4 regions of the Micromonospora sp. NPDC006766 genome follow, and region 4 is predicted to be linked to each of the others. Evidence: riboswitches for the same ligand, from Rfam matches in the RefSeq annotation. Region 4 holds a riboswitch; each other region holds the start of a gene.
What was found. Region 4 has a riboswitch for cyclic di-AMP ahead of ABZ671_RS09235 (C39 family peptidase). Riboswitches for the same ligand answer to the same signal wherever they lie in the genome.
Positions count from the first base shown of each region.

Region 1: it holds a riboswitch for cyclic di-AMP, as region 4 does, so the genes downstream of both, ABZ671_RS15030 (NlpC/P60 family protein) here and ABZ671_RS09235 (C39 family peptidase) in region 4, are expected to answer to the same signal.
Region 2: it holds a riboswitch for cyclic di-AMP, as region 4 does, so the genes downstream of both, ABZ671_RS01825 (hypothetical protein) here and ABZ671_RS09235 (C39 family peptidase) in region 4, are expected to answer to the same signal.
Region 3: it holds a riboswitch for cyclic di-AMP, as region 4 does, so the genes downstream of both, ABZ671_RS16745 (transglycosylase family protein) here and ABZ671_RS09235 (C39 family peptidase) in region 4, are expected to answer to the same signal.

Region 1 is NZ_JBEYIX010000013.1:108,605-113,662, reverse strand. Features, by position in the region: gene ABZ671_RS15040 (pyridoxamine 5'-phosphate oxidase family protein) at 1-311, opposite strand, end outside; gene dcd (dCTP deaminase) at 390-968, shown strand; gene ABZ671_RS15030 (NlpC/P60 family protein) at 1,038-2,072, opposite strand; cyclic di-AMP (ydaO/yuaA leader) riboswitch at 2,085-2,222, opposite strand; gene ABZ671_RS15025 (peptidoglycan recognition family protein) at 2,459-4,501, shown strand; gene ABZ671_RS15020 (NlpC/P60 family protein) at 4,558-5,058, opposite strand, start outside.
Region 2 is NZ_JBEYIX010000001.1:248,313-253,370, reverse strand. Features, by position in the region: gene ABZ671_RS01830 (carbonic anhydrase) at 66-683, shown strand; gene ABZ671_RS01825 (hypothetical protein) at 680-1,699, opposite strand; cyclic di-AMP (ydaO/yuaA leader) riboswitch at 1,703-1,834, opposite strand; gene ABZ671_RS01820 (metal-sensitive transcriptional regulator) at 2,041-2,340, opposite strand; gene ABZ671_RS01815 (cation transporter) at 2,424-2,627, shown strand; gene ABZ671_RS01810 (heavy metal translocating P-type ATPase) at 2,672-4,930, shown strand.
Region 3 is NZ_JBEYIX010000016.1:101,211-106,268, reverse strand. Features, by position in the region: gene ABZ671_RS16755 (M4 family metallopeptidase) at 1-1,939, shown strand, start outside; gene ABZ671_RS16750 (YbaB/EbfC family DNA-binding protein) at 2,033-2,494, opposite strand; gene ABZ671_RS16745 (transglycosylase family protein) at 2,575-3,219, opposite strand; cyclic di-AMP (ydaO/yuaA leader) riboswitch at 3,219-3,391, opposite strand; gene ABZ671_RS16740 (hypothetical protein) at 3,560-4,588, shown strand; gene htpG (molecular chaperone HtpG) at 4,647-5,058, opposite strand, start outside.
Region 4 is NZ_JBEYIX010000005.1:195,677-200,734, forward strand. Features, by position in the region: gene ABZ671_RS09220 (CDP-glycerol glycerophosphotransferase family protein) at 1-561, shown strand, start outside; gene ABZ671_RS09225 (peptidoglycan-binding protein) at 765-1,709, shown strand; gene ABZ671_RS09230 (alpha/beta fold hydrolase) at 1,759-2,526, opposite strand; gene ABZ671_RS09235 (C39 family peptidase) at 2,626-3,507, opposite strand; cyclic di-AMP (ydaO/yuaA leader) riboswitch at 3,713-3,854, opposite strand; gene ABZ671_RS09240 (hypothetical protein) at 4,145-4,915, opposite strand.

The sequences.
Region 1 (5,058 bases), on a different contig from region 4:
GTCACGGTGGCGGGGTCGGTCACCGGGCAGGCGCGGCCGGCGACGTACGCCTCGTCGTCGCTCTCCTCGGGCGGGAACGAGTGCAGCGCGTAGCGGCCGTCACGTTCGAGGTCGCGGCGCTTGGGCGAATCGATGACGAAGCAGTAGAGCCCCTCGTCGGTGATGACCGGGGAGATCGGGTGGACGCGCGGGCCGCCGTCGGCGCGGACCGTGGCGAGGTAGCCGAAACCCGGCCCGTACTGCTGCAGGAGAAGGCGGATCTCGTCGGCGAGACGGGGCTCGTCGGCGGCGAATTCGGACCAGGATGCCATGCGGACATTCTATCGAACACGTGTACGAGGACGCAGTCCGACACGCAGGTCACCCGTACCGGTCGCTATGGTGTTCCGATGCTGCTCTCCGACCGCGACCTGGCCGCCGAGATCGAGTCGGGCACGCTCGCGCTGGAGCCCTTCGAGCCGGCGCTGGTGCAGCCGTCCAGCATCGACGTACGCCTGGACCGGCTCTTCCGGGTCTTCAACAACCATCTCTACACCCACATCGACCCGGCCGCGCAGCAGGACGACCTGACCTCGATGGTGGAGGTGCCCGAGGGCGAGCCGTTCGTGCTGCACCCGGGCGAGTTCGTGCTCGCCTCCACGCTCGAGGTGATCTCGCTCGGCGACCAGCTCGCGGGCCGCCTCGAAGGGAAGAGCTCGCTGGGCCGGCTCGGGTTGCTCACCCATTCGACCGCCGGCTTCATCGACCCGGGCTTCTCCGGGCACGTCACGTTGGAGCTCTCCAACGTGGCGAACCTGCCGATCACCCTCTGGCCGGGCATGAAGATCGGTCAGCTCTGCATCTTCCGGCTCTCCTCGCCGGCTGAGCACCCGTACGGCTCGGCGGTCTACGGCTCGCGCTACCAGGGGCAGCGCGGCCCGACCCCGAGCCGCTCCTGGCAGAACTGGCGCACCTGGCCGACCCGCTGACGGCCAACGAGGTGTTAACAGGGGCCCCCTCCTCTACCGGAGGCGTTAACAGGGGCCCCTGCTTACACCTCAGGCGGGGCGGCCGTAGCTGTTGATCTGACCGTCGTCGGCGCGTTTCATCGTGATCGGCTTGCCCGACTCGGAGGCGTGCACCACCCAGCCGTCGCCGACGTACATCGCCACGTGGTGGATGTCGCTGTAGTAAAAGACCAGGTCGCCAGGGCGCAGGTCGGCGCGGCTCACCCGCTGGGTGACGTCGTGCTGCTGTCTGGCGTTGTGCGGCAGGGAGACGCCGGCCTTGGCCCAGGCCGCCATCGTCAGGCCGGAGCAGTCGTAGTGATCGGGGCCGGCGGCCCCCCAGACGTAGATCTTGCCGATCTGGGCGCAGGCGAACTTGACCGCCACCCCGGCGGGACCACCCGGGTAACCGGCGGGGCAGGGCGCCGGGCGCAGCGGGCCGCCGCCGCCGTTGCCGTACACCTTGAGCCGCAGCTTCTGCAGCCGGGCGATCTCGGTGTCGATCTGCTTCTTGCGGGCCGCGAGCTGGGCCTCGGTCCGGGCCAGCTGGGTGATCATGTCGTCCAGCGGCTTCTTCTTCGCGGCCAACTGATCGCGCAGGTCGGCCACGGCCTGCACCTGCTGCTGCTGGCGGTACGCGAAGCGGTCGAGCAGTTCCAGGCCGTCGACCAGTTCGCCGGGCGTTCGGCTGCCCAGCAGTGCGTTGACGGTGGAGATGGCGTCGCCCTTGTACGCGTTGGCGGCGAGACCGCCGACCTGCCCGAGGGCCTCGTCGACCTGGGCCTGCAGCGGGGCGATCTGCTTGGCCAGCGCGGCGGCCTGCTTGCGCTTGGCGGCGAGGTCTTCGCGGGTGGCGTTGACCTGCTCGATGATCGGTTCGAGCTTGTTCCAGTCCTGGTCGATCTGGCGCTCGATCTCGGTGACGGATGGATCGGCGTGGGCCGCCGTGGCGCCACCGGTCAGGACGACGGTGGTGCCGACCAGTGCGGCGAGGGCGGTGGTGAAGCGGGACCAGCGTGAACGCGGCGCAGCCGTCGACCGGTCGACCGACCGGACCGACGGTGGCCGCGGGGCATGGTGTGCCACCGGGCTCCGTACTCCTTCTTCCCTGACCGCCTACCGGGTTAGCTGACGGGTTCGGGCGGGAAGGGAGTCGCCCTACCGCACCGCGGTGCGGATTCACCCCAGGTACCTGGGTCCCCGGCTCGCCCGGAGGCGACTCGGCGGTGTCCGACCGTCACCGCCCGGGTTGGACGGTGGACCTACCGGTCGACGATTGACCAGAGTAGGGATCGTCGTTATCAATCCGCAACCCGCGACGCCGTGACACACCGTACGCGAATTTTCGATCACGAACGGAGAGAGTGAAGATTTCCTACGGGCTGCATCGTTATCCGGAAAGGTATTGACCGGAAGCCAGGTGCGGAGTGAGGGTGGACAGGCAGTGACCCCCATCTCTATCTGGAGGTTCGATGCACCTCACAGTCCTACCATCGCCCCGACGGGTGCTGTTGGCCGCCGCCGTCGCGGCGGCCACTGCCCTCGCGACCGGCGGCCCCACCGCGGCGGCGCCCCGCACCCCCGGGACCATCGACACCCAGGACCGCCAGCAACAGTACGCCGCCGCGGCAGCCGAGTACGGCGTGCCGCAGAGCGTGCTACTCGGCGTCTCGTATCTGGAATCCCGCTGGGACACCAACCCGGGCCAGCCCAGCACCAGCGGCGGCTACGGCCCGATGCACCTGACCGACGCCGTGCAGGTCGCCTCGACACCGTCCAGCGCCCACGTCGACGAGGACGAGGACCCCCGGGGCGACGAGTCCCGGCCGCTCACCCTCGACCCGGCGATCGCGGCCCGGCCGAGCGGCGACCTGCTGCCGCAGGCGTCGCTGCAGACCCTCGATGCCGCCGCCGACCTCACCGGCGAGTCGAAGGAGACGCTGCGCACGGACGCGGCGACCAACATCCGGGGCGGGGCGGCGCTGCTCGCGTCGTACCAGCGGCAGCTGGGTGGGCCGGTCGGCACCGGCAGCAACCCGGCGGCCTGGTACGGCGCGGTGGCCCGGTATTCCGGCGCGGACACCGAGGATGCCGCGGCGGCCTTCGCCGACGAGGTGTACGACCAGCTCGGCCAGGGTGCCAGCCGAACCACCGACGACGGCCAGCGGGTGACCCTCGCCGCCAAGGCGGTACGGCCGGACCTGTCCTGGCTGTTCCGGCTCGGGCTGCGCCGCGCCGAGCGGCCGGACGGCCTGGAGTGCCCGGTCCGGCTGGCCTGCGAGTGGATTCCCGCACCGTACGCGCAGCTCAGCGCGGATCCGGGCGACTACGGCAACTACGACGTGGGCAACCGGCCCGCCCAGCAGAAAATCGAGTACATCATCATCCACGACACCGAGGGCTACTTCGGTCCCAGCGTCGACCTCGTCCAGCGAGCCGACTACCTCGGCTGGCACTACACGCTGCGCTCAGTGGACGGCTACATCGCCCAGCACATCAAGGCGAAGAACGTCGGCTGGCACGCCGGCAACTGGTACGTCAACGCCAAGTCGATCGGCATCGAGCACGAGGGCTTCGCCGGCCACGGCACCTGGTACACCGAGGCGATGTACCGAACCTCGGCCAAGCTGGTCCGGCACCTGGCGCTGAGCTTCGGCATCCCGCTGGACCGGCAGCACATCCTGGGCCACGACAACGTCCCCGGCATCACCGCCGGGAATGTGGCCGGGATGCACTGGGACCCGGGCCCGTACTGGGACTGGTCGCACTACTTCGACCTGATGAAAGCGCCGTTGAAGGGTACCGGGACCTCGCACACCGGGCTGGTCACCATCGACCCGGACTACGCCACCAACCAGCCGGCCTTCACCGGCTGCAACCAGCAGCCGCCGGGCGTCCCGAAGCCGACGCCGCCGGCCGTGCCGTGCCCGCTGCGCGGCTCCTCGTCGGTCATCTTGCGCACCGCACCGAGCGCTGACGCGCCGCTGGTCAATGATCTCGGGCTGCGGTCGAACGGCACGCCGAACACCATGTACATCTCCGACCACGGCGCCCGCGCCTCGGCCGGCCAGACGTACGCCCTCGCGGACCGGCAGGGGGACTGGACGGCGATCTGGTATCTCGGCCAGAAGGCCTGGTTCCACAACCCGGCCTCCGCACCCACAGCGAAGTGGTCGGTTGGCTTCGTGGTGACCCCTAAGCCGGGGAAGAGCACCATCCCGGTGTACGGACGGGCCTACCCCGAGCAGGCGGCCTACCCATCCACTATTCCGTACCAGGCCATCTCCCCGCTGCAGTACACCTTCAAGGCGGGCCAGCGGTACGCGGTCGGCGGCGTCCTGCCGGGGGAGTACTACCGGGCCGTATCGTTCAACGGCTCAGCACCGGGTGACCGGACGGTCGTCCGCGGCAAGATGCAGTACGTGCAGATCCAGTTCGGCCACCGGATCATGTACGTCAACCTCGACGACGTGCAGATCGTGCCGTCGCCCCTGGGGGCCCCTGGTAACCCCTGACGACACGGAGGCCCTCGGTCCAGTCGGACCGAGGGCCTCCGTGCTGGTCGACCAGATCAGTAGGGCCGGCGGAAGCCGGCGACCGGCTGGTAGGCGATCTGCGCCACCTTCACCGGTTGCCCGGGCTGTGGCGCGTGCACCATCAGCCCGTTGCCGAGGTAGAGCCCGACATGGTGCAGGTCGCTGTAGAAGAAGACCAGGTCACCGGGGCGCGCCTCGGCGCGGGACACGGCCCGGCCCTCGTTCCACTGCGCACCGGTGAAGTGGGTGAGGTAGATGCCCGCCGCCTTGTAGGCGAACTGGGTGAGGCCGGAGCAGTCGAACGAGTTCGGGCCGGTGGCACCCCACACGTACGGGGCACCGGTTTTGCTGCAGGCCGTCTTGATGGCGATCTGGGCGGCGGCGGCGATCACGCCGTCGATCTTCGGGCAGCCTTCGACCCGCACCGACGATTTCGGCAGCATCGCCTTCAGCCGCGTCATCTCGGCGTCGATCTGCTTCTTCTTGGCCGCCAACTCGTCGCGCTGCTTGATCTGGGTGGCGATCAGCGCGTCCAG
Region 2 (5,058 bases), on a different contig from region 4:
CGCGGCCCTCTCCGCCGCCGATCGGGCTCGCCTCGGTCGTATCGCGCCAGGACGAGGTGACTGTTGTGACGCTGGCCACTCCCGAAAATGCGCTCGCCGAGCTGTACGCCGGCAACCGTCGCTTCGTCGCCGGCGTACCCCGTCACCCGAACCAGGATGCCGACCACCGGGCTGCCGTCGCCGACGGTCAGCACCCCTTCGCGGTGATCGTCGGCTGCTCCGACTCCCGGCTCGCCGCCGAGATCATCTTCGATCGCGGTCTCGGGGACCTCTTCGTGGTGCGGACCGCCGGCCACACCGTCGGCCCCGAGGTGCTCGGCAGCGTCGAGTACGCGGTCACCGTGCTCGGCACCCCGCTGGTCGTGGTGCTCGGCCACGACTCCTGCGGGGCGGTGCAGGCCGCCCGGGAGGCCGTCGCCACCGGCACCTCTCCCGCGGGGCACCTCGGTGCGCTGGTGGAGGCCGTCGTGCCCAGCCTGCGACGGGCGGCCGGGCAGGGCATCGAGGACGTGGACGGGATCGTCGACATCCACATCGCGCAGACCGTGGAGACGCTGCTGGCCGGGTCCGCCGTGCTCGCCGAGCGGGTGTCCGCCGGCCACTGCGCGGTGGTCGGCATGTCGTACCGGCTCAGCGCGGGCGAGGTGCGGACGGTGGCCGAGAGGTCGGTCGGCACGCCCTAGAGCAGCGACATGTGTACGTGGTCGGTGTGGTCGGAGGGCCCGCTGTAGGACTTCCAGCCGGTCGCCGGGAACCAGATCTGGCGGTTCCAGATCACGTAGTAGATACCCAGTCGGTCCGCGTTGCGGATGAGGAAGGCGGCGACGTTGTTGCCGTACATCCGGGTGTCGTTGTTGTGCCAGGGCGCGAAGCCGCTCTTCTGCAGCGACCAGTCGCAGGCCCGGCCCTTCGGGTGCTCCCACGGCCCGCCTGGCCGGTAGCAGCCGACGAAGCGGTTGAAGCCGGCCCGCTTGACCTCCTTGTACGCATGCAGGGTGCGCGGGGTGATGCAGCCCGAGGTGGTGGGGTCCTTCTCGCTGCACGACTCGGACTTCCACGTCCCGTCGGCGTTGCGCCCGGGGCCGATCCGGGCGACCGGCGAAGTGGCTGAGACCAGGCCGCCGGTGAAGCCCTTGCCGCCGACCAGCGCCAGCGACTTCTCCGCCTCGGCCTTCGCGCGGGCCATCGCCTTGGTCTGCTTCTGCTGCTCGCGTACCTCGGCGTCGAGCGCGATCTTGGCCTGCTCCGCGCGGGTCTTCGCCGCGTTGATTGCGGCGAGCTTCTGCTCGTTGACGAGGTTCAGCTCATCGAGGGTGGCGGCCCGCCGGACGAACGCGTCGGGTGAGTTGCTCTCCAGCAGCACGGCCAGTACGCCGATCCGACCGGTGCGGTAGGACTGCGCGGCGATCTGGCCGACCTGTGGGCGCAGCGCGTCGAGTTCCGCCTGCGCCGCGGTCACCTCGAGCGCCAGTTGAAGCTGACGCTTCTCCGAGGCCTTCAGCTTCGCCTTGGCCTGGATGTAGGCGCGGTTCGCGGCATCGAGGACTTCGGTGATGAGCGGAGGGTCGTCGTCCTCGTGGTGCCCGGACGGGGGGTTGGCGGGCGGCGCGGCCATGGCCGGGGTCGGCCCGGCGACGATGGCAAACACGGCGAGCACGGCCACCACGGGTGTCAACCAGCGGCGTAGGGGTGCCGTCACAATCGTTCCTTCCTTCGGCCGCCGACCGGGTTAGCTGCCGGGTTCGGGACGGAAGCGGCCCCTACCGCTCGCGCGGATTCACCCCAGGTACCTGGTTCCCCGGCTCGCCCTCGGGCGATTGGGCGGCGGCACCGCAGGCGCCGATGCGCGCCTTCGGCGATGACCGGCAGCGACGTTACATGAGAGCCCCTGCGGCGAGCTACGTCCGGAAGCCGACCAATAGCGCGATTTCCTCGTAGCCCTGCGTGACCGGCATCGCGCATGAAGCCGGCGGTGACGCTGCGCAGCGTCACCATGCGATCTGCGTGCTCCCGTCCGGACCTCGGCCCGGCTCCTGGGCGTCAGCCGCGTTTCATCAGCCGACCGACGGCGGCCATCATTTCGGTGGCCATTTCGTCGGCGCGCCCCTCGGCGGCGCCCTCCCGCATGCAGTGTCGGGCGTGCCCGTCGAGCAGCCCGAGGCCGACCTTGTCCAGGGCGGCCTGAATGGCCGAGATCTGGGTCAGCACGTCGATGCAGTAGCGGTCGTCTTCCACCATCTTCTCGATACCGCGGACCTGGCCCTCGATACGGCGGAGCCGCGCGAGCAGCTGTTCCTTGCTGGCGGTGTAGCCCCGGGTCGGGGTCGTCGGTGCGGTCATGCCGTCGAGGATAGCGTACCCCTAGGGGGTATGATACGTTCCCTGAGGCATACCCCCACGGGGTAGCAGGAGGAGGATTCGCGATGATCACCACCACGTACCAGGTGCAGGGCATGACCTGTGGGCACTGCGTCAGCGCGGTCAGCGCCGAAGTGGGCGCGATCCCGGGCGTCAGCGACGTCCAGGTAGACCTGGCCACCGGCCAGGTCACCGTCACCAGCGCGAGCCCGCTGGACACCGACACCGTTCGCGCCGCCGTGGACGAGGCCGGCTACGACCTCCGATGAACACGGCGGCGACGGCGGGCGCACAATTGACCGGAGGTGCCGCGATGACCTCAACCGCTTCGTCCCTGCCGCTCGCGCCGAACGTGATCGAGCTCGCGATCGGCGGCATGACCTGCGCCTCCTGCGCCGCCCGGATCGAGAAGAAGCTCAACCGGATGGACGGCGTCGAGGCCACGGTCAACTACGCCACCGAGAAGGCCACCATCCGGTACGCCGACGACGTCACCCCGGCCGACCTGGTCGCCACGGTGGAAAAGACCGGCTACACGGCCGTCGTGCCACCGCCGCCCGCCGCCCAGGCCCCGGCCGAGGTGACCGCCGAGCCGGAGGACGAACTGCGCGGGCTGCGTACCCGGCTCTGGGTGTCGGTCGTGCTGTCCGTGCCGGTGATCCTGCTCGCCATGGTGCCGGCCTGGCAGTTCAACTACTGGCAGTGGGCATCGCTGACCCTGGCCGCGCCGGTCGTGGTCTACGGCGGGCTGCCGTTTCACCGGGCCGCCTGGATCAACCTGCGGCACGCCGCGGCGACCATGGACACCCTGGTGTCGCTCGGCACGCTCGCCGCGTTCGGCTGGTCGCTCTGGGCGCTCTTCCTCGGTGACGCTGGGATGCCCGGAATGACCCATCCGTTCCGCCTCGACATCACCCGCACCGACGGCGCCGGCAACATCTACCTGGAGGCAGCGGCCGGGGTGACCGTTTTCATCCTGGCCGGGCGCTATTTCGAGGCCCGGTCCAAGCGGACCGCCGGGGCCGCCCTGCGGGCCCTCCTCGAACTGGGCGCCAAGAACGTCGCGGTGCTCCGCAGCGGGCAGGAGACCCGCATCCCGGTCGACCAGCTCGCGGTCGGCGACCGGTTCGTGGTCCGGCCGGGCGAGAAGATCGCCACCGACGGCGCCGTCGAGGAGGGCACCTCGGCGGTGGACGCCAGCATGCTCACCGGCGAGTCCGTGCCGGTCGAGGTCGGGCCCGGTGACACCGTCGTCGGGGCCACCGTCAACGCCGGCGGCCGGCTGGTCGTCCGGGCCACCCGGATCGGCGGCGACACCCAGCTCGCCCAGATGGCGAAGCTGGTGGAGCAGGCGCAGACCGGCAAGGCGGCCGTGCAGCGGCTCGCCGACCGGATCTCCGGGGTCTTCGTGCCGATCGTGATCGCGCTGGCCGTCGGCACGCTGGCCTGGTGGCTCGGCACCGGGGCCGGCGCGACGGCCGCGTTCACCGCAGCGGTAGCCGTGTTGATCATCGCCTGCCCGTGCGCCCTCGGCCTGGCCACCCCGACCGCACTGCTGGTCGGCACCGGGCGGGGCGCCCAGCTCGGCATCCTGATCAAGGGGCCGGAGGTGCTGGAGTCGACCCGCCAGGTCGACACCGTGCTGCTGGACAAGACCGGTACGGTCACCACCGGGCGGATGACCCTGGTCGACGTGCTTCCCGCCGCCAGTCAGGACACCGACGAGCTGCTGCGGCTGGCCGGCGCGCTGGAGGCCGCCTCCGAGCATCCGATCGCCCGGGCGGTCGCCGAAGGCGCGGCACAGGCCGGCCCGCTGCCGGCGGTCACCGGCTTCGCCAACGTCGAAGGGCTCGGTGTGACCGGGTCGGTCGACGGCCAGGACCTGGTGGTCGGGCGGCTCCGGCTGCTTCGGGAACGGGGCCTCGACGTACCCGAGGAGGTCGCGCGGGCCGCGACCGAGGCGGAGGCCGGCGGCCGAACGGCGGTCCTGGCCGGCTGGGACGGCCGGGCCCGGGGGGTGCTCGCGGTGGCCGACGTGGTGAAACCGACCAGCCGAGCCGCCGTCGCGCGGCTGCGCGAGCTGGGGCTCACCCCGGTGCTGCTCACCGGCGACAACACCACGGTCGCCCGGGCGGTGGCCGCCGAGGTCGGCATCGACCAGGTGATCGCCGAGGTGCTGCCCGCCGACAAGATGGACGTGGTGCGGCGCCTCCAGGCCGAGGGGCGGACGGTCGCGATGGTCGGCGACGGGATCAACGACGCCGCCGCGCTGGCCCAGGCCGATCTCGGGCTGGCCATGGGTACCGGCGCCGACGTGGCGATCGAGGCGTCCGACCTGACGCTGGTTCGGGGCGACCTGACGGCCGCGGTGGACGCCATCCGGCTCTCCCGGCGCACGCTGCGCATCATCAAGAGCAACCTGTTCTGGGCCTTCGCCTACAACGTGGCGGCCCTGCCGCTGGCCGCCGCCGGCCTGCTCAACCCGATGATTGCCGGTGCCGCGATGGCCTTCTCGTCGGTCTTCGTGGTGGCGAACAGCCTCCGGCTGCGCCGGTTCCGCCCGGTCGCCTGAGGCGGCGGGGCGGACCACCGCGTCCGCCCCGCCCATATCCAACTGGTCGGCATGTTCTTGCGCGTCGCGGGCATGTCGCGGTGGCATATCGGTCTTGCCTGTTCTTCGGAGGGCAAGCACTACCCTCA
Region 3 (5,058 bases), on a different contig from region 4:
CGCCCAGGCCCGTACGCTCGCCGCCAACTCGGCCAGCAAAATGGTCGCCGGGCGACCCGCCTACCTGCACGCCAGCGCCGACGACGCGTTCGTGCAGCAGGAGGTCATCTCCTCCGAGGGCACCCAGTACGTGCCCTACGAGCGCACCTACAAGGGCCTGCCGGTGGTCGGCGGCGACTTCGTGCTGGCCACCGACGCGGCCGGCAACCTGAAGTACGCCTCCGTCGCGCAGCAGCGGAGCATCGGCAACCTCGCCATCACCCCGATGCTGACCTCGACCGCCGCGGCGCAGACCGCGCGGGCCCAGCTCAAGACGGTCAGCGCCGTCGAGGGCACCAAACTTGTCGTCTACACGCTCGATGCCCAGCCGACCCTGGCCTGGGAGACCACGGTCCAGGGCACCGACGCCGACGGCCCGAGCCGCCTCACCGTCGACGTCGACGCCTCGACCGGCGCCGTCCTGCGTACGCAGGAGCACGTCATGCACGGCACCGGCACCGGCGCGTGGAACGGCCCGAGCCCGCTCACGCTCAACACCACGCTGTCGGGCAGCACGTACTCCATGAAGGACCCGACCATCACCAACCTGAGCTGCCAGGACGCCGCGAACAACACGACGTTCAGCAAGTCGACCGACGTGTGGGGCAACGGCACCGCCACCAACAAGGAGACCGGCTGCGTCGACGCGCTGTTCGCCGCGCAGACCGAGCACAAGATGCTGGCGCAGTGGCTCGGGCGTAACGGCGCCAACGGCAGCGGTGGTGCCTGGCCGATCCGGGTGGGCCTGAACGATCAGAACGCCTACTACGACGGCACCCAGGTCCAGATCGGCAAGAACACCGCCGGTCAGTGGATCGGCTCGCTCGACGTGGTCGCCCACGAGATCGGCCACGGCATCGACGACAAGACCCCGGGCGGCATCTCCGGCAGCGGCACCCAGGAGTTCGTCGCCGACACCTTCGGCGCGGCCACCGAGTGGTTCGCCAACGAGCCGGCCCCGTACGACACGCCGGACTTCCTGGTCGGCGAGATGGTCAACCTGGTCGGCAAGGGCCCGATCCGCAACATGTACAACCCGTCGGCGCTCGGCGACCCGAACTGCTACTCCAGCAGCATCCCGAGCACCGAGGTGCACAAGGCGGCCGGCCCGGGCAACCACTGGTTCTACCTGTTGGCCATGGGCAGCAACCCGACCAACGGCCAGCCGACCAGCCCCACCTGCAACAGCAGCTCGGTGACCGGCCTGGGCGTCCAGACCGCCATCAAGATCATGTACAACGCGATGCTGCTGAAGACCACGGGGTCGTCGTACCTGAAGTACCGCACCTGGACGCTGCAGGCGGCGAAGAACCTCTTCCCGACCAGCTGCACCGAGTTCAACACCGTCAAGGCCGCCTGGGACGCCGTCAGCGTGCCGGCGCAGTCCGGTGACCCGACCTGCTCCGGCAGCACCACCCCGCCGCCGACCACCACGCCGCCGACCGGGTCCTGCTCCGGCCAGCTGCTGGCCAACCCGGGCTTCGAGTCCGGCAACGTGAACTGGAGCGCCTCCTCCGGCGTCATCACCAGCTCCACCGGACAGGCGGCGCACAGCGGCTCGTGGAAGGCGTGGCTGGACGGCTACGGCAGCACGCACACCGACACCCTGTCCCAGTCGGTGACGATCCCCGCCGGCTGCCGGGCCACCCTCAGCTTCTGGCTGCACATCGACAGCGCGGAGACGACCACGACCAGCGCCTACGACAAGCTGACCGTGAAGGCGGGCAGCACCACCCTGGCCACCTACTCCAACCTCAACAAGGCCTCCGGCTACACGCAGAAGTCCTTCGACATCTCATCGTTGGCCGGCACGACCGCCACCATCTCGTTCACCGGCGTGGAGGACGTCATGCTGCAAACCTCCTTCGTCATCGACGACGCGGCGGTCACCCTCTCCTGATCAGGAACGAGACGGCCGGCCGTGGTACCTGCCACGGCCGGCCGCCTCGTCTCCTCGAGCGGCGGCCCTCCGGGCGCCGCGAGGCCGCCCGCATCAGCCTGGGCCGTCCGCCCGCACGGCCGCCTCGCCGCTACGGTTGAGCCGCGCCACCACGTCCTCCATCGCCCGGCTGAACAGCTCCATCTGCCGCACCGACTGATCCTGCAGCCCGCCGAGCCGCGCGGCCAGAGCATCGACGTCGGCTCGCGCCGAGGCGCTGACCTGGGCGTCGAGGTCGGCAAGAGCCGCGTTGACGGCCACCACGACATGCCCGCAGACCGCCTCCATCCCCGCCTCGGCCAACTCCGGGTCGACCACGACGGACTCGAGCCGGCCACCCTGGACGACCACGGCCCGAACCTGGCCGCCGGCCGCGACGCCCTCGGCGCGGAGCAGCTGCGCCGGGTCGCCGTCGACCTGATCAGCGGCCCGCGAACGCATCGCGGACAGCGCCTGCTGGGTCCTGGTGAGCAGTTCGTCGAGGCTCGCGGCCGCGGTGAACGGATCGTTGGTCATAGCCGCGCTTTCTTCACGTCTTTCCGGAGCACCGTGACCATAGCAACCGGACCCGAGGGCAGTTTCCACCCCTGATGCCGTCAGCGCAGCCGCAGCCGCTGACCCGGGAAGATCAAGCCCGGGTCGCGGCCGACCACCCGCCTGTTGCGCTCGTACAGCGGGTGCCAGCCGCCGGCGAGGTCACGGTCCTCGGCGATCTCGGACAGGGTGTCACCGTTCTTGACCACATAGGTGTCGGCACCGACGGCACTGGGCGCGGCACGCCGATGGCTGCGGGTCGCCGGCCGGTCGCGGCGCGACACCGGCTCGCTGGTCGCGATCCTCGCCGGTTTCCGGCTCGCGGACACCGACGTGGGCTTCGTCGAGCCGCCCTTCCTGCCGCAGACCGGCCAGGCGCCGATGCCCTGCCTGGCGAGGACCTTTCCGGCGATGGCGATCTGCGCGGTGCGGCTGGCCAGGTCGGCCCGGCTGGCGTACGCCTGCCCGCCGTAGCCGTTCCAGGTGCCCTTCGAGAACTGGAGGCCGCCGTAGTAGCCGTTGCCGGTGTTGATGTGCCAGTTCCCGCCGGACTCGCACTGCGCGATGGCGTCCCAGTTCACGCTGGACGCACTCGCGGCCGAGCCCGGCGTGAGGAGGGCGGCGGCGCCGGCGACGACGACAAGCGCCTCGGCAGCGATCCGGCGCCGGGTGTTACCTCTGTGAGGTACGACGTGTTCAGTTGCCATGTGGGTCTCCTCCACGCCGACGAGGTGAGCTGTCGGGTTCGGGCCGAGGAGCCCGGCCGCCGGGTGGCGGCTTCACCCCGAGGTGTCGAGCACCGAGAAACGTGTGGGTCCCCCGCTCCCGCCTGAGGTCCAGGTACCACGACCCGGCGGCGGGATTAGGCGTTGCCGGCCCGTGATGTCCGCGATCGCGAACGCACCCGACGATAAGCGATTTGCGGCAAACGCCCACTTGATGCGAATTTCTTCACTCGGCCGGGCGAGGGCTCCGCCACACCGACCAGACTTCACATTTGCGCAGGTCAGAGCGGTCGAGCTACCGTCTGCCACAGAGGTGATGGCAATGACTGTGATCTATGTTGACCTCTCTCATGCGGATTGGGATCGCGTCCAGGGCAAGTTCAACTGGCCGGCCGTCCTCAAGGCCACCTCTCCCGTCTTGTGCCTTCGGGTCACCTACGGCGACCCGAAGGGCTTCAACCCGCCCAGCCGCCACGCCCTCGACATGGCGCGCGGCGCGGCCCAGGCGGGCTTCGACACGATCGGTGGCTACCACAACCTGATCAAGGGCGATCAGGCCAGCACCAACCGGCAGGTCGACTACCTGCGCCGCAGCCTCGACGACATCGGCGCGGTCTGGGCGATGGTCGACGCCGAGCGTTACCCGGAGTTGGTCGCCAACGGACTGTGGCCCCGCTGGACCGACATCCGCCGGTTCGTGGACCGCTGGAACGCGGTCGACCACCGACTGCTGACCGGCTACCTTCCGAAGTGGTTCTGGGAGGGCAACCTCGGCCGCCCCGACCTGCGGGTGCTCGACATGGCCCTGGTCGCCAGCAACTACGGCAGCAACCCCACCGGCGCGCCGGGCGCCGTGTACGCGAAAGCAGGTGGGGACAGCGGCCCGGGCTGGGCCGCGTACGGCGGGGTGAACCCGTCGATCTGGCAGTACGGGTCGAACATCGCCTGCCCCGGCGCCTCCAGGACGACCGACTGCAACGCCTACCGCGGCACGCTCGCCCAACTGCGGGCCCTGTTGACGAAGGACGACACCATGACCCCCGCCCAATTCCTCGCGATCCTGAAGGACCCCACCGTCGCCGCCCAGATGCGCGCGCTGCCCTGGCAGTACGTCGGTGGCGGCATCCCCACCGGCATGTCGACGTTGGGCGTGCTCAACAACCTCTATCAGACCGCCCATGCCGCGCCGACCGCCACCGAGATCGCGGCGGCGGTCGTGGAGGCCCTCGGCGGGGAGTCCCCGGCCGATGCCGCCGCCGCGATCGTCGCCGCGATCGGCAAGGACAAGGCCGCAGCCCTCGCCGCGGCCCTCACCGCGGCCACCCAGCAGACCGCCAGCGCACCCGGGTGACGACGGGCCGCCTGCGCCGGCCGCGGCGTGACTGCCGCGGCCGGCGGAAGAGCGGGTGCTACAGCGTACGGGCGAGCCGGTCGGCGAGGATCCGGGTGAACCGCGACGGGTCGGCCAGTTCGCCGCCCTCGGCGAGCAGCGCCATCCCGTACAGCAGCTCGGCCGTCTCGGTCAGGGCGGCGGCGTCGCCGCCCTGCTCGTGCGCCTTGCGCAGCCCGGTGACCAGCGGGTGGGTCGGGTTGAGCTCGAGGATCCGCTTGACCTGCGGCACCTCCTGCCCCATCGCCCGATACATCTTCTCCAGCGTCGGCGTCATGTCGTGCGCGTCGCCGACCACGCAGGCCGGCGAGGTGGTGAGCCGGGAGGAGAGCCGCACCTCCTTGACGCTGTCGGCGAGCGCGCCGCTCATCCAGGTGAGCAGGTCGGCGTATTCCTTGCGCTCGGCCTCGGTCTTCTCCTTCTCCTCCTCG
Region 4 (5,058 bases):
CTGGACCGGGGCGCCACGGTGATCCTGCGGGCCCACCCGTACACGGCGCAGAACCCGGCGTCGGCCCGGCAGCTGGCCCGACTCACCGAAATGCTGTCGGCGGACCGGGCGAGGTCCGGCCGGGCCCACCTGTGGGGGGCGGCGGCCAGCCGGGAGCTGACCCTGACCGAGTGCGTCAACCGGGCCGACGCGCTGATCTCGGACGTCTCCGGGGTCATCTCCGACTGGCTCTACTCCAACAAGCCGTACGCGGTCACCGACATGCACGCCGACGGTGAGCATTTCGTCGCGCGGTTCCCCCTCGCCGGCTCCGGTTACGTGCTGCGTCAGGACATGTCCAACATTGACAATGTGTTGACCGAACTGCTCGACACCGACCCGAAGGCGGCCGCCCGCTGGGCCACCCGCACCCGCTACCTGGGTGACTTCCCCACCGAGTCGTACGCCGAGGCGTTCCTCGACGCCGCCCGCCGCGAACTCGACCCCGGCTGGGCTCCGCTGGGGGCGCGCGCCGCGGACGCGGTCACGCAGAGCGATTCGCCGCTGTCCCCCACCGCCTGATCCACCCACCGCCTGACCGCTCCGTCGCCACCGACCGGAGCGGCCTTGATGTGTCGAAGATCACCATGATATATTCGTCACTGAAAACATTCATGTTCATCTTCATTCTTGCTGCCGGGAAGCCGAGCGACGGGATGCCGCCGGCTCCTACCGGCGATGCGGCGCGCCCACTCGCCGCCACGTCTCTCGCTCAAGGAGCACGCATGCCAACCGTCCTCCGTCGGCTCACCCTCTGGCTCGGCGCGGTCGCGCTCGCCGTATCGACCGCGCTGGCCGGCCCGACGGCAGCCCAGGCCGCGGCGCCGGCCTGGCCCCTGCTGAGCAACGGCTCGACCGGCCCCAACGTCACCAGCGCCCAGTACCTGCTCCGCCACCGCGGCTACAGCATCACGGTCGACGGCCAGTACGGCACCGGCACCACCTCGACCGTGAAGACGTTCCAGTCGGCCAACGGCCTCTCTGCCGACGGCGTCATCGGGGCGCAGACCTGGGGCAAGTTGGTGGTCACCCTGAGCGCCGGGGCCAACAACGACGCGGTCCGCGCGCTGCAGACCTCGCTCAACAAGCACGGCTACGGCCTGGCCGTCGACGGCGCCTGGGGCCCCGCCACCACCTCGGCGGTGCAGTCGTTCCAGTCGCGCAACGGCCTCGCCGTCGACGGCATCGCCGGGCCGACGACCTGGCAGTACCTGATCGGCGGCAGCGGCAGCAGCGGCGGCACCGGAAACTACCGCCTGATCATCGGCAAGTCGGTGCTGCCCCGCAGCGCCTACACCAGTCGGCACCACGACTACCCGGCGATCGACCTGCCCGTGGTGACCGGCACAACCGCGTACGCGATCACCTCCGGAACCATCGGGTACGCCGGCGGCAGCTGCGGCCTCGGCATCGGCATCACCGGCGACGACGGCGCGTACTACCTCTACTGTCACCTGTCGTCGCGCTCGGTCGCGTCCGGCTCGCGGGTCGGTGCCGGTCAGGTGCTCGGCTACACCGGGGCCACCGGCAACGTGACCGGCCCGCACCTGCACCTGGAGGTCCGGGTCAACGGTGCCAACCGCTGCCCGCAGAACATGCTGCTGGCCCTCTACGACGGCACCGCCGTACCCGCCCCGTCCTCCCTGCCCGCCACCGGCTGCTTCTACTGACGGCAACCCGCGGTCGTGATGTCGTCGCCCTGTCCGCGGGGCGACGACATCACGGCCGGTCGGGCGGCGCGTACGGCGCGAGCAGGTCGAGTACGGCGGCAGGATCCTCGACGTGCGCGTTGTGGCCCAGCCCCGGCAGCGTGATCACCGGGACACCCAACTCCTTGAGCTGCGCGTCGCTCACCATCGGGTCCTGCTCGCCCCGGGCCAGCAGCACCGGCACGTCGGTCGCGGCGAGCAGGGCGGGCAGCCCCGGCTTTCCCACCGCGAACGCGGCCGGGTCCATGGCCAGCCGCCAGCGGCCGTCCTCGCGGCGCAGGCCGGCGTCCACCACCGGGTGGTCGGGGGCGAAGAGCCCGGTCAGCCCGGCGACCCGCAGGTAGCGGCGGGCCGCCTCGTCCCGGCTGGCGAACCAGGTCACCGGCCGCTCGGCCAGCTCACGGGCCTTGCCCAGCTCAGCCGGCGTCCAGGCGACCTTGATGCCGAGCCCGATCACCGCGTCGACCGGCAGCCGCCGCGACCGCGCCGCCAACGCCAGTGCCACCACTCCGCCGAGCGAGTGCCCGAGCAGCACCAGCCGATCCCGGGGGCCGAGCCGCTCGGCCACCGGACCGAGCCCCGCCACCACCCGTTCGGCCAGCGCCTCGAAGGAGTACGTCGGCAGCGGCGGCGACCAGCCGTGGCCGGCCAGGTCGGGCGCGAGCCAGCGGCCCGCCCAACCGCGCTCCAGCAGCGGCGCCCAGGGCAGCCACACCTCGCCGGTGGCGCCCAGACCGTGCAGCAGCAGCAGATGGCGGTTGCCCGTCTCGTCGGCCATACGGCGCAGTGTGCCATCGGAGCGGGGCGACGCGCGAGCACCCGCGTACGAAGTCGGGCACCGGCTCGCAGGAGCCGGTGCCCGACGGGGAGGGTGCGATCAGGCCGAATAGCCGCGGGTGGCGGCCCAGTTCGCCAGGTCGATGGTGGTGATCCAGTACGACGGCAGCGACGGGTCGGCCGAGTCGGCGATCAGCGCGGTCCGGCCGTCGTCCTTGTAGCCGACCACGGCGATGTAGTGGCCGCCGGGGAACGAGTGCCAGCCGCCGTTGGTGTCGGTGGCGGAGCCGGCGATGTTGACCACCACGCCCCGGCCGTTGCCGATCGCGTTGACCAGGTCGGCCTGGAGCTGGTCCATCTGGGCCGGCGTCGCGGCCTGGCCGGAGATCGTGTGCGTCCGGTACGGGCTACCCTTGACCATCTGGTTGAGCCCGCGGGTGGTGTCCTCGGCGGAGTTGGTGCCGTACTCGCCGGCGCGCAGCGGGCCGGCCATCGCGTCCTGGGTGGTCTCGATGCCGGTCGCGCTCAGGGCGTTCCGCACGGCGGCCGGGCCGCAGTTCCAGTAGGCGGTCTGCGCCTGGTAGTGATAGTCGAGGATCTTGGTCGACGGCGGCTTCGGCTTCGCCGCAGCGGTCACGTCCGGGTCTGCCTTGGCCGCGCCGGGCGACGCCGACGGAGACGACTTCGCCGACGCCGAGGGCGACGCGCTCGGCGAGTCGGACTGGGCCGGGGCCGGGGCCGGGGCCGCAGCGGCCGCCCGCGCCTCGCCACGGCTGGCCACCTCATTGAGGCGGGGAGCCAGCTCGGTGACGGCGGCGGTGTTCTCCTGGCGGACGGGTGCTTCGTTGGCGCCGGCCACCGCGGCGGTGGCGCCGCCGGCCAGCACGAGAGCCGCGGCGGAGCCGGCGACGATCTGGTACGGACGCTCGGTCGCGAGCCGCCGCAGCTGACGCTTCAGGTGGTGCTTCACGTGTTCCTCCACGAGGGGCCGAGCGGCACACGCCGGCCTGACGCGCGGATGAACTCACGCGCGTTGCGGGGCGGGCTGGCCGCGGGGTGGGAAGGCGCCCGGGTGAGCCGGGCTGCGGGGGCGGTTGCCGAAACTCGGCTCGCCGGTCAGGCGAGCAGGGGCACCGCGACGCCGTGGAGGATCGGGGTGGAACGGGGGGTGGTGCGCACGAGGATGGCACTCCTTCCGTAACCGCCTACCGGGTTAGCTGACGGATTCGGGCGGGAAGTACGCCCTACCGCGGGCCGCAGCTCGCGGATTCACCCCGGTGTTGCCCTGGGTCCCCGGTTCGTGAGATCACGATTGAGCGGGTCGGCACGGCGTCGCCATTTGCGACCGGGAACCGCACCGGACGCGCCGACACTACCGGTGGGCTCGCCCCTCTGCCAAGCACTCCTACCTGCTTAAACATCGGATTCAGCGGCCCTGACCGGAACAGCAGACAACTGACGCCACTCAATGGGACATGCAGTTATCAGGGAACCGTCGGGCCGGAATCGGACATCGAGTGAACGATCGGCCGGGAATTGCGGCAGTTCATCGACCAAGCCGACCCGGATGACCGTTTCCCCGCTCGTGGTGAGCTGGCTCACCGGATTTGAATAACGATTCAGCCCACCCGCGCCGGTCGGAAGCGGGCGGCGCGTACGCCGGACGACACCGCCGCGCGAGCCGGGGCCACCGGCCCGGTGCGGCGTACCGGGACCGGGCCGGGGCGCAGCGCCTCGGCAGCGGCGTACGCCTCGGCGGCCAGGGTGCGGGCCGCCTCGGCGGCCACCTCGGCGTCGCGCCACGCCCGCTGCTCCCGCTCGGCGGCGGCCCGCCAACCGGCCCGCCGGCCGTCGCGTACCGCCCGGGCCAGGACGATCTCCTGCTCGGCCGGGTGCCGGCGCGGGTCCCACCCGTTACGGCCGGCGAGGACGTCGGCGAGTTGCCGGGCGGTCAACTCGCCCCGCCAGTGCGCCGCCATCGCCGCCCGGTGCAGCCACCGCTCCCGGGCCGCGTACTCGGCCGGCGTGCGCGGGGTGCGCGGCTCGGGCAGCACGGCGGCCCCGGCGAGGCGCCGGGCGATCGTCTCGGCCTCGTCGTACGCCCGCCAGGCCCGCTCGGCCGCCGCCTGAGTGGTCAGCCACTGCTCGCGACGCCGGCGGGCGGTCTGTGCGGCCCCGGCGGCGGCAACTGCCACCTCGTCGGCGTATCGGCGCAGGTCGGCGCGGCGGGCCGCCTCCTCGGCGGCCGGATCGGGGCCGGGATCAACCGGGCGTTCCGGTCGGGTGACCAGCATGGTCAACACGCCCAGGGCGAGCACGAGCAGGATCGACCAGATGGCGGCGGCCGTGGGGACACTGGTGAGGAAATGGTAGAGAACGGTCTTGTGCATGGTCGGCACCTCACGGGAAGACGCGGCGGAGAGGTCCGCACGGGCTCGCGGGGCGGGGCGCGACCGGATGCGGGCGCCGCCGGGCCGCCGTCGAGCGGGTGCGGGGTGAGGGTTCGGTCGGTACGGGGAACGCGGTCGGTGAC